Regions from separate parts of the Erwinia sp. E602 genome, predicted to be linked through region 1. Evidence: riboswitches for the same ligand, from Rfam matches in the RefSeq annotation. Region 1 holds a riboswitch; the other holds the start of a gene.

Region 1 (5,037 bases):
GCCAGCGCCAGCAGCTGGCGGGTCGCCGCCTGCCAGTCGTCGGCCTGGGTAATCGCGCTGACCACCGCAATGCTGCCGACGCCGGTTGCCAGTACCGCCGGTGCGCGTTGCAGGCTGATACCGCCAATCGCCACGGTGGAGATCCCCTGCAGGCGTTTAACGTGGCGGCTCAGCTCCTCCAGCCCCTGCGGTGCCGACGGCATCTCCTTGGTCCGGGTCGGGAACACGTGCCCCAGCGCAATATAGGAGGGCTGCTCCGCCAGCGCGCGATCCAGCTCGGCGTCGTCGTGGGTGGAAAGCCCCAGGCGCAGGCCGGCGGCATGAATGGCGTCAAGGTTGGCGACGTTCAAATCCTCCTGGCCCAGATGCACGCCATAGGCCTGATGCTTAATCGCCAGCCGCCAGTAGTCGTTGATAAACAGCCGTGCGTTGTAGCGTTTGCCCAGCGCAATGGCGTCGGCAATCTGCTGTTCTACCTCATCCTCCTGACGGTCTTTAATACGCAGCTGGATTGTGCGCACGCCGCACGCCAGCAGGCGGTCGATCCATTCTACGGTTTCCACTACCGGATAGAGCCCAAGCCGGGCTTCGGTGGCGGGGAAGGCACCACGACTCATACATTTTCCTCGGTTTTTAGCGTGTCGGCGCGATGATACAGTTCACCGCCCCGGTTACGGAACTCTTCAGACATCTGCAGCATGCCTATTTCAACTGGCTGTGCTTCGGCTGCCTGGCGGGCAGCGTACTCGCGCACTTCCTGGGTGATCTTCATCGAACAGAACTTAGGCCCGCACATCGAGCAGAAGTGGGCCACCTTGCCGGACTCCTGCGGCAGCGTTTCATCGTGATAGGCGCGCGCAGTATGCGGATCCAGCGCCAGGTTAAACTGATCCTCCCAGCGGAATTCGAAGCGCGCCTTCGACATGGCGTTATCGCGGATCTGCGCGCCCGGATGCCCCTTCGCCAGGTCGGCGGCGTGGGCGGCAATTTTGTAGGTAATCAGGCCCTGCTTAACGTCCTCCTTGTTCGGCAGGCCGAGGTGCTCTTTCGGCGTCACGTAGCACAGCATGGCACAGCCGAACCAGCCGATCATCGCCGCGCCGATACCGGAGGTGAAGTGATCGTAGCCCGGCGCAATATCGGTGGTTAGCGGGCCAAGGGTGTAGAACGGCGCTTCATGGCAGTGTTCCAGCTGTTCGGTCATATTGACCCGAATGCGCTGCATCGGTACATGACCGGGGCCTTCAATCATCACCTGTACGTCATACTCCCAGGCGATTTTGGTCAGCTCGCCCAGGGTGCGCAGCTCGGCAAACTGCGCTTCGTCGTTAGCATCCTGAATTGAGCCGGGGCGCAGGCCGTCACCCAGCGACAGCGCCACGTCATAGGCGGCACAGATTTCGCAAATTTCGCGGAAGTGGCGATAGAGGAAACTCTCCTGGTGATGCGACAGGCACCACTTAGCCATGATCGATCCGCCGCGTGAGACGATGCCGGTCAGGCGCTTCGCGGTCATCGGCACGTAGCGCAGCAGCACGCCGGCGTGGATAGTAAAGTAGTCCACCCCCTGTTCCGCCTGCTCCAGCAGCGTGTCGCGGAAAATTTCCCAGGTGAGGTCCTCAGCAACGCCGTTGACCTTCTCCAGCGCCTGATAGATCGGTACGGTACCGATCGGCACCGGACTATTACGCAGGATCCACTCACGCGTTTCGTGAATATAGCGTCCGGTAGAGAGGTCCATTACCGTATCCGCCCCCCAGCGTGCCGACCACACCAGCTTCTCCACCTCCTCTTCGATCGAGGAGCTGACCGCCGAATTGCCGATATTGGCGTTGACCTTCACCAGGAAGTTGCGGCCGATAATCATCGGCTCAGACTCAGGGTGGTTGATGTTCGACGGGATAATCGCCCGCCCGGCGGCCACCTCCTGGCGCACAAATTCGGCGGTAATGTTCTCCGGCAGGCTGGCACCAAAGCTGTTACCCGGGTGCTGCTGCAACAGCACCTCGCTGCGGATACGCTCGCGGCCCATATTCTCGCGCACGGCGATAAACTCCATCTCCGGGGTGATCACCCCGAGCCGCGCATAGTGCATCTGGGTGACGCAGCGCCCGGCCTGCGCGCGACGTGGGCGCGGCCGCTTTTCAAAGCGCAGATGATCCAGCCCGTCATCCGCCAGCCGCTGCTGGGTGTAGGTGGAGCTCAGTTCGTCGATCTCTTCACTGTCACTGCGCGCGGCAATCCACCCGCTGCGCAGCTTAGGCAGGCCGCGATGCACGTCAATCGCCGCTGCCGGATCGCCATACGGGCCGGCGGTATCGTAGACCGGCACCGGCTCATTCTGCTCCAGCGTGGGATTGTCTTTACTGCCGCCTGTGACGGTCGGGCTGAGCTGGATTTCGCGCATGGGCACGCGGATATCCGGCCGGGAGCCAGTCAGGTAGATGCGTTTGGAATTCGGAAAGGCGGTGCCCTGCAGGGAATCAATAAACTGCTGCGCTTCGGCGCGCTGCTCACGGCGTGATGACTTTTTTTCAACGGTAGACATAGCAAATTCCTGATTAAAGGGAAATATGCTTGCCTGGAGGCGGGAGTAATTTGCACGATATCAACGCGTACGGCCTGATACCGTTACAGCTGTTTTACTCTTGTTCCCTTCGCAGGTATTAACCTGATCAGGTTCCGCGGATCCCGAATTAACGGTCTCAGCCCCGAGGGGCACTCCGACAAGAAGACGCTGGTACATGGCTCAACAGAGCGTACCGGCTTTGGGCAAAATGCGCCTGCTCAAAGCCCCTGAAGCATAAAGGGGCCGATCACAAATCACAAGGCTTTCACCAATCTCTAACGATTTCAGGCAGGGCGGGCGAGGGTCGGTTCGTTGGCAGCGATCTGTTTTTGCACGTGATTTTCCATCGCTAACTGGATGAATTTATCTTCCAGCGAGAAGCGGGATTCCAGCGCTTCGCCGACGCCTGAGAGCGCCTGCTGGAACTCAAGGCAGTTATCATCATCGATCGCCGTTTCCAGATGCGAGTCATAAATCTGCATAATGCGGTCGGTATTCGCCTGCAACGACGGGTAGATCACTGCCGCCTGTGCCAGCTGTTCGCTGCCTTCCAGCTCTTTAATAAAACGCTCGTACAGGGTGAAATGGCCGGTTGACAGATAGTCCACCAGGCTGTGGCAGAAGTTATCCAGCGCGTTTTCATCGAGTGCGGTCAGGGAATCCTTGTTCGGCTTCAGACCGGCCATTTGGTAATAGGTAACCAGTAACTGCTTACGTGAATGCAGGCAGAGGTCGACCAGTTCGCTGCAACCGCCAACGCGTGCGGTAAGGACGTCTAACTGGTTAAGCATGTTCAACTCCGTCGTGTTATTTTGAACATCTGACCTCAATCCGCTTTGATGAGCTGAGGAAAATGAGCATTTTATGGAACGTCAACTAACAAGCGTAGACGCTGGCTGGTGGGTTGTCAGCACCGAAAACAAAATTTGGTTACCAAAAGGCGAATTACCTTACGGCCAGGCCGGAGCACTGGGTCTGGAGGGATCCCGCGGATCCTTGCTGGGCGAATGGCAGGGCGAACCGGTCTGGCTGATCCGCGAAAGCCGCCCCAAGGAGTGCGGATCGCTGCGCCAGCTGCTGGATCAGGAGCCCGGGCTGTTTCAGCTGGTCGGGCGTGGCGTACAGCTGGCCGAATTCTACCGCTCGCATCGCTGGTGCGGCTACTGCGGGCATGAAATGCACCACAGCAGGACCGAATGGGCCTGCCTGTGCCATCACTGCCGCCAGCGGTATTATCCGCAGATAGCGCCGTGCATGATCGTGGCGATCCGCCGCGGTGAGGAGATCCTGCTGGCGCAGCACACCCGCCACCGCAACGGCATTTACACGGTGCTGGCCGGTTTTACCGAGGTGGGTGAAACGCTGGAACAGACGGTGGCAAGGGAGGTTATGGAAGAGAGTGGCCTCCGGGTGAAAAATGTGCGCTATGTCGCCTCGCAGCCGTGGCCGTTCCCGCAGTCGCTGATGATGGCGTTTATGGCCGACTATGACAGCGGTGAGATTCAGATCGACCCGAAGGAGCTGCTGGATGCCGGCTGGTATCGCTATGATGCACTGCCGCTGCTGCCACCGGCGGGCACCATTGCCCGCCGGCTGATTGAAGATACCGTGGCGCTGTGCCGCGCGGGTGTGGAATGACGTGATACACTATTCCTCTGAAAATGAGAGAGCCTGAAGATGAGTGAACTGAAGAACGATCGTTATCTGCGCGCCTTGCTGCGCCAGCCTGTTGATGTGACCCCGGTATGGATGATGCGCCAGGCAGGGCGTTATTTGCCGGAGTACAAAGCCACTCGTGCCGTGGCCGGTGACTTTATGTCACTGTGCAAAAACGCCGAGCTGGCCTGCGAAGTGACGCTGCAACCGCTGCGCCGTTATCCACTGGATGCCGCGATCCTGTTCTCCGACATTCTGACCATCCCGGATGCGATGGGGCTTGGGCTTTACTTCGAAGCGGGGGAAGGTCCGCGCTTCTCTTCACCGATTACCTGCCGCGCCGACGTCGACAAGCTGCCGATCCCCGATCCGGAAGGTGAGCTGGGCTACGTGATGAACGCGGTGCGTACCATCCGTAAAAACCTCAACGGGGAAGTGCCGCTGATCGGTTTTTCCGGCAGCCCGTGGACGCTGGCCACCTATATGGTGGAAGGCGGCAGCAGCAAGGTGTTCACTAAGCTGAAAAAGATGATGTACGCCGAGCCGCACACCCTGCACCTGATGCTGGACAAGCTGGCGGACAGCGTGACGCTTTACCTGAATGCGCAGATCCGTGCCGGCGCACAGTCGGTGATGATCTTCGATACCTGGGGTGGCGTGCTGACCGGGCGCGACTATCTGGAGTTCTCGCTCCATTACATGCATAAAATTATCGACGGCCTGCTGCATGAAAATGAAGGCCGCCGGGTGCCGGTTACCCTGTTCACCAAAGGCGGCGGGCAGTGGCTTGAACAGATGGCTGCCACCGGCTG
Region 2 (5,037 bases), on a different replicon from region 1:
CTGCCAGGCGGCCAGCTGCGGCGGCAACAGCCGCACCACTTCCTCCTCTGCCGCAATGCTCTGAGGCGCCTCTTCATGACCGCGCAGCTCAACGATGCAATCCGTTGCCTCCAGCAGCTGGCGGTCGATAAACGGCACCGCCGTCGCAGCCGGTTCTTCAGCACCATCGAAGCGGAAGCGGCGAAAGTGCCACTGCACAAAATCGCAGTTGAGCAGGCAGCCGAGCGGCGAAGGCTGCAGGCCGAGCAACACGCTCAGCGCCATCTGCGCCTGCAGCGCGCCGAGGGTGGCGACCGCCGGGCCCATCACCCCGGCGGTGTTGCAGTTGCCCGCCGCTTTCGGCAGCTGCGGAAACAGCGCGCGATAGCTGGGTGCGCCGCCGCAGAAGCCGCCCACGTATCCCTGGCGGCCGAGAACCGACGCGCTGACCAGCGGAATGCCGCGCGGCTGGCAGGCGTCCGACAGCTGATAGGTGATGGCAAAGTTATCTGCCGCGTCGACGACCAGATCGATGCCGTGCAGCGCCGCTTCAACGCCGCTGGCGCTCAGCGCCTGCAGCCGGACATCAACCTCACAGTCGGGATTACGCGCCCGCAGCGCATCACCCGTCCGCAGCGCTTTCGGCTGGCCGATATCCTCCAGCGTAAACAGCGTCTGCCGGTGCAGATTATGCTCTTCCACCACGTCGCCGTCGTACAGGCGAAGATAACCCACCCCGGCCCCGGTCAGCAGCGGCAGCAGCGTGCTGCCCAGCCCGCCGGCACCGACCACCAGCACCCGCGCCTGCGCCAGCTTCTGCTGCCCGGCCTCGCCCACTTCCGGCAGCATCGACTGCCGTTGATAACGACTCATATGTCCCGATCCCCGATTAATCGCCGCCCTGTGGCGGCGCTGCTTACCCATTGCCGCGGTTACGCGCACACGGCTCTGCGCATCGCAGTTCAGCCGTCATGCCAGCCTGAACGGTGCCGCCATGGCCGCACGCCGCGCTGAACCGGTAGTGCCACTCAGCTGAACTGCGCCAGCCCGAACACCGGCGTCGAGGCGGCGGCCATATCGCGCCGCTCAACCAGCCCCGCCTGATGCGCGTCCTGGCCGGCGCGGATCGCCGCACCAAAAGCGGCCGCCATCTTCACCGGATCCTGCGCCTTCGCCACCGCCGTATTCAGCAGAATACCGTCGAAGCCCAGCTCCATCGCCTGCGCGGCCTGGCTCGGCGCACCGATGCCGGCATCAATAATCAGCGGCGTATCCGGGAACCAGGCGCGCATTGCACGCAGCCCGTCGATATTGCGCAGCCCCTGGCCGGAGCCGATCGGCGCGCCCCACGGCATCAGCAGCCGGCAGCCGGCTTCCAGCAGTTTTTCACCGACGATCAGATCCTCAGTGGTGTAGGGAAACACCTGAAAGCCTTCGGCGCAGAGGATGCGCGCGGCTTCGACCAGCGCAAACGGGTCAGGCTGCAGCGTATCGGCGTTGCCAATCACCTCCAGCTTGATCCACGAGGTGCCGAAGACTTCCCGCGCCATCTGCGCGGTGGTCACCGCCTCTTTCACCGTATGGCAGCCGGCGGTATTGGGCAGCACGCGCATGTTCATCTGCTGCAGGATCTCGCGGAACGCGCCGCCCTGGCTGCCTTCGCGGCGCAGGCTGACGGTGATAATTTCGCAGCCGGAGGCGGCGACCGCCTGGGTCAGTATCGCCGGCGAAGGATACCCGGCGGTGCCGAGCAGGAAACGTGACCGCGGTGTAAAGTCGTAAAACATGCTTCAGCCCCCCTGCATCGGTGACAGGACTTCCAGCTCGCAGCCCTCGTGCAGGATCTGCTGAGCATACTGCGCGCGCGGGATAAACTGGCCGTTAAGGGCGCTGGCCACGCAACTGGCGTCGATCTGCTGCTCCGCCAGCAGCGCGGCCAGCGTGGTGGCGGCGGTGTCGATCCGCTGTCCGTTGAGTTGAATTTTCATAACAGGTTGTCCTGGGTAAGGTGTTGCATCAGTTTCTCCGCCATTACCGGCGCGAGCAGAAAACCGTGGCGATACATGCCGTTGACGTACCAGCGGCCGTTAAGGTGACGAATGGCGGGAACGTTATCCGGCCATGACGGGCGCAGGCCGGTGCCGCTTTCGATAATCCGCGCCTCGGCCAGCGCCGGGTGGATAGCCCAGGCGGCGCTGAGCAGCTCCATCATCGCGCGGGCGCTGATCGGACTGGCGTCATCGCTCTCTACCATGGTGGCACCGAGCATAAAGTGGCCGCTGGCGCGTGGGACCAGATAGCAGGGAAAACGCGGGTGCAGCAGGCGCACCGGGCGCGACAGCTGCAGCTCCTGCGTCTGCAGGATCAGCATTTCACCGCGCACGCCGCGCAGGCCTGCTAACGCGTCGGCGGCGTGAATGCCGCGGCAGTCGATCACCCGGCCGGTGGGGCCGCCGCTGTGAAACGCCACGCCGGACCGCTGCAGCCTGTCGCGCAGCTGGTTCATGGCGTCACGCGGATTAAGGTGAGCCTCACCGGCGAAGAACAGACCGCGGGCAAACCGCCCCTGAAGATGGGGTTCCAGTTCGCCGGGATCGACCCACTGATGCGCGTGGGTGACGCGGGCAAAGCGGTTCAGATCCGGCGCGTCGCGCGGCGGGGCCACCACCAGCGTGCCCTGATGCTGCACGCCGTCGACGCGCGCCGCCCACCAGGGGGCCGAGCGCTGGCCGAGTTCGGTCACCTCATCGGGGGCGCTTTCGCCCTCGCACCAGGGCGCGAGCATGCCGCCGGCCCAGTGCGACGCCGGACGCCGGGACTCATCGACGATCACCTCAACCGACTGGCCGCGTTCGGCCAGCGCGGTGGCGACGCACAGCCCGCTGACGCCGTCGCCGATAACCGACCAGCGGCTCATGGCGCAGGCGTCCGTAAAGGAACAGATGCAGGATAAATTACAGAAGAATTCACGTTGGCCTCGTTTAAAAGAGGACCCGTGATAAGGCAGGGAGAGTACGCGCGGGCAGGCGAAGTTGACCAGCGCATCAGGTTGCTCTGCGGGGCAAAGCAACGCGTCTTCCTACGCCAGTATCAACTGGGTCAGGTTCTAAGGGTCGCCGGGCCGCGATAATCGCTACCAGCCTCTCAGTCTCTCTGGCGAGACTCCCCTGACGGTTCTATTTGTATTTTATCTGCTGCCGCGCCGTCAAGCACGATGTCAGATTTTGCTGCCGCGGATACGGCCTGAAACGTTACCGGCCGATCGATATGCTCAGCCGCGATGGCTGTTCCGGGCGGCGGACCGCAGTAGCACGTTCATGCGCCTTACGCCGCGCGGCGTTCCGGGCCAGACTGCTGTTGCCGACGCCGGGCAATCTGCTCCGCGTGCTGCAGCACCTCCTGCAGGTCATCTTCATCGATGTCCAGCAGCTCACCGGCCAGCAGCGCTTCGTGCAGATCGGCGCGGGTAATGGAGACGTTCACCACCACCGGCGCGGGTCTGGCTTCCGCAGCGGCCAGCGGATGCGGATAACGGCGGCCGGCCAGGTTGTTAAATACAATCGCCAGCAGCGCCAGCGACAGCGAGTTGAGCAGGATCGGGGTAAGGACATAACCGTAGCCCAGCTGATGGATCGCCGGCCCGCCGATCACCGCGGTCAGCGCCACCGCGCCGCCCGGCGGATGCAGGCAACGCAGCTTAAACATCAGGACGATCGCCAGCGCGGCGGCCACGCCGCAGGCCAGTGCCGGCATGGCGATCCACTGGCCGACGGTCACGCCAACCAGCGCGCAGAGCACGTTACCGCCCACCACCGACCACGGCTGCGCCAGCGGGCTGTTTGGCACGCCAAACAGCAGCACCGCGGACGCGCCCATGGGGGCGACAAACCACAGGTTCACTTCGCCGAGCAGCCAGTGGCTGAACAGGCTGGTGATCGCCAGGCCGATACCTGCGCCGAGGCTGGCGAGGAGCATCTGTTTGCGGGCCACGGCCAGCGGGTGTGGCCAGAAGCGGCCAAGGAAAAGGCGTAGCTGCGCAGGCAGCGTGGAGGTGCGATTCATTTTGCAGGCGTCCGGTCATAGGAAATTCTTATTGTTTAGCGCGCTGATTCTCGCCGATCCTCCGCGCTGAAACAACCCGCCATCGTCAGAAGCGCAGCGGGAACAGAGACTGGCGAGGTGCCGAACGCCCGCCGTGTGAATTCGGTTACCACTCCGGCACCGGGTCGCTGAAGAACTGCCAGCCCTGCGGCCCCAGCGCCATCTCATTATCGGTCAGCAGCGCGGCGTCGAGCTGACGCCGCAGCGCCGCCTCATCCATCTGCATACCGATAAACACCAGCTCCTGGCGCGCGTCGCCGCTGCCCTGCTGCCAGTTTTGCATAATCGACAGCCGCAGATCCTCATCCTCAGGCCAGCGTTCAGGCGGTACCGCCGCCCACCAGCGGCCGGCCAGCCCCTGATGCGAGACGCCGCCCGCCTGTGACCAGTTACCGGCAAAATCGGGGCGTGAAGCCAGCCAGAAAAAGCCTTTTGAGCGCACGATACCCGGCAGCTCGCCGCTGAAAAATTCCCAGAAGCGCTGCGGATGGAACGGCCGGCGCGCGCGCCAGACAAAGTGGCTGATGCCGTACTCCTCGGTTTCCGGCACGTGGCTGCCGCGCAGCTCCTGCAGCCAGCCCGGCGCTTCGGCGGCGGCGTCAAAGTCAAACAGGCCGGTATTCAGCACTTTCTCCAGCGCTATCTGCCCAAAACGCGCCACTTCAATGCGCGCGCGCGGGTTAAGGCTGCGCAGGATCGCCACCAGCTGGCCGCGCTGCTGTTCGTCAATCAGGTCGGTTTTGTTCAGCACCAGCACGTCGCAGAACTCGATCTGGTCGATCAGCAGGTCCACCACCGAACGCCGATCCTGTTCGCCCAGCGACTCCCCGCGCTGCTGCAGGCTGTCGCGCGACCGGTAGTCGCGCAGGAAGTTGTAGCCGTCGACCACCGTCACCAGGGTATCCAGCCGGGCCACCGCCGACAGGCTCTCTCCATTTTCCTCTTCGAAGGTGAAGG

Evidence for each region. A riboswitch is a leader RNA that binds a small molecule or an ion and turns the genes downstream of it on or off. The one in region 1 is predicted to bind thiamine pyrophosphate.
Region 2: another riboswitch for thiamine pyrophosphate. It lies ahead of GKQ23_RS00630 (FAD-dependent oxidoreductase); the one in region 1 lies ahead of thiC (phosphomethylpyrimidine synthase ThiC).

Annotation. Positions count from the first base shown of each region.
Region 1 covers NZ_CP046582.1:4,494,428-4,499,464, reverse strand. The annotation lists gene thiE (thiamine phosphate synthase) at 1-617, opposite strand, end outside; gene thiC (phosphomethylpyrimidine synthase ThiC) at 614-2,548, opposite strand; TPP riboswitch at 2,636-2,736, opposite strand; gene GKQ23_RS22210 (Rsd/AlgQ family anti-sigma factor) at 2,854-3,360, opposite strand; gene nudC (NAD(+) diphosphatase) at 3,434-4,207, shown strand; gene hemE (uroporphyrinogen decarboxylase) at 4,247-5,037, shown strand, end outside.
Region 2 covers NZ_CP046581.1:140,358-145,394, forward strand. The annotation lists gene GKQ23_RS00615 (HesA/MoeB/ThiF family protein) at 1-852, opposite strand, end outside; gene GKQ23_RS00620 (thiazole synthase) at 1,008-1,766, opposite strand; gene thiS (sulfur carrier protein ThiS) at 1,770-1,967, opposite strand; gene GKQ23_RS00630 (FAD-dependent oxidoreductase) at 1,964-2,896, opposite strand; TPP riboswitch at 3,039-3,158, opposite strand; gene GKQ23_RS00635 (HPP family protein) at 3,304-4,041, opposite strand; gene zigA (zinc metallochaperone GTPase ZigA) at 4,187-5,037, opposite strand, start outside.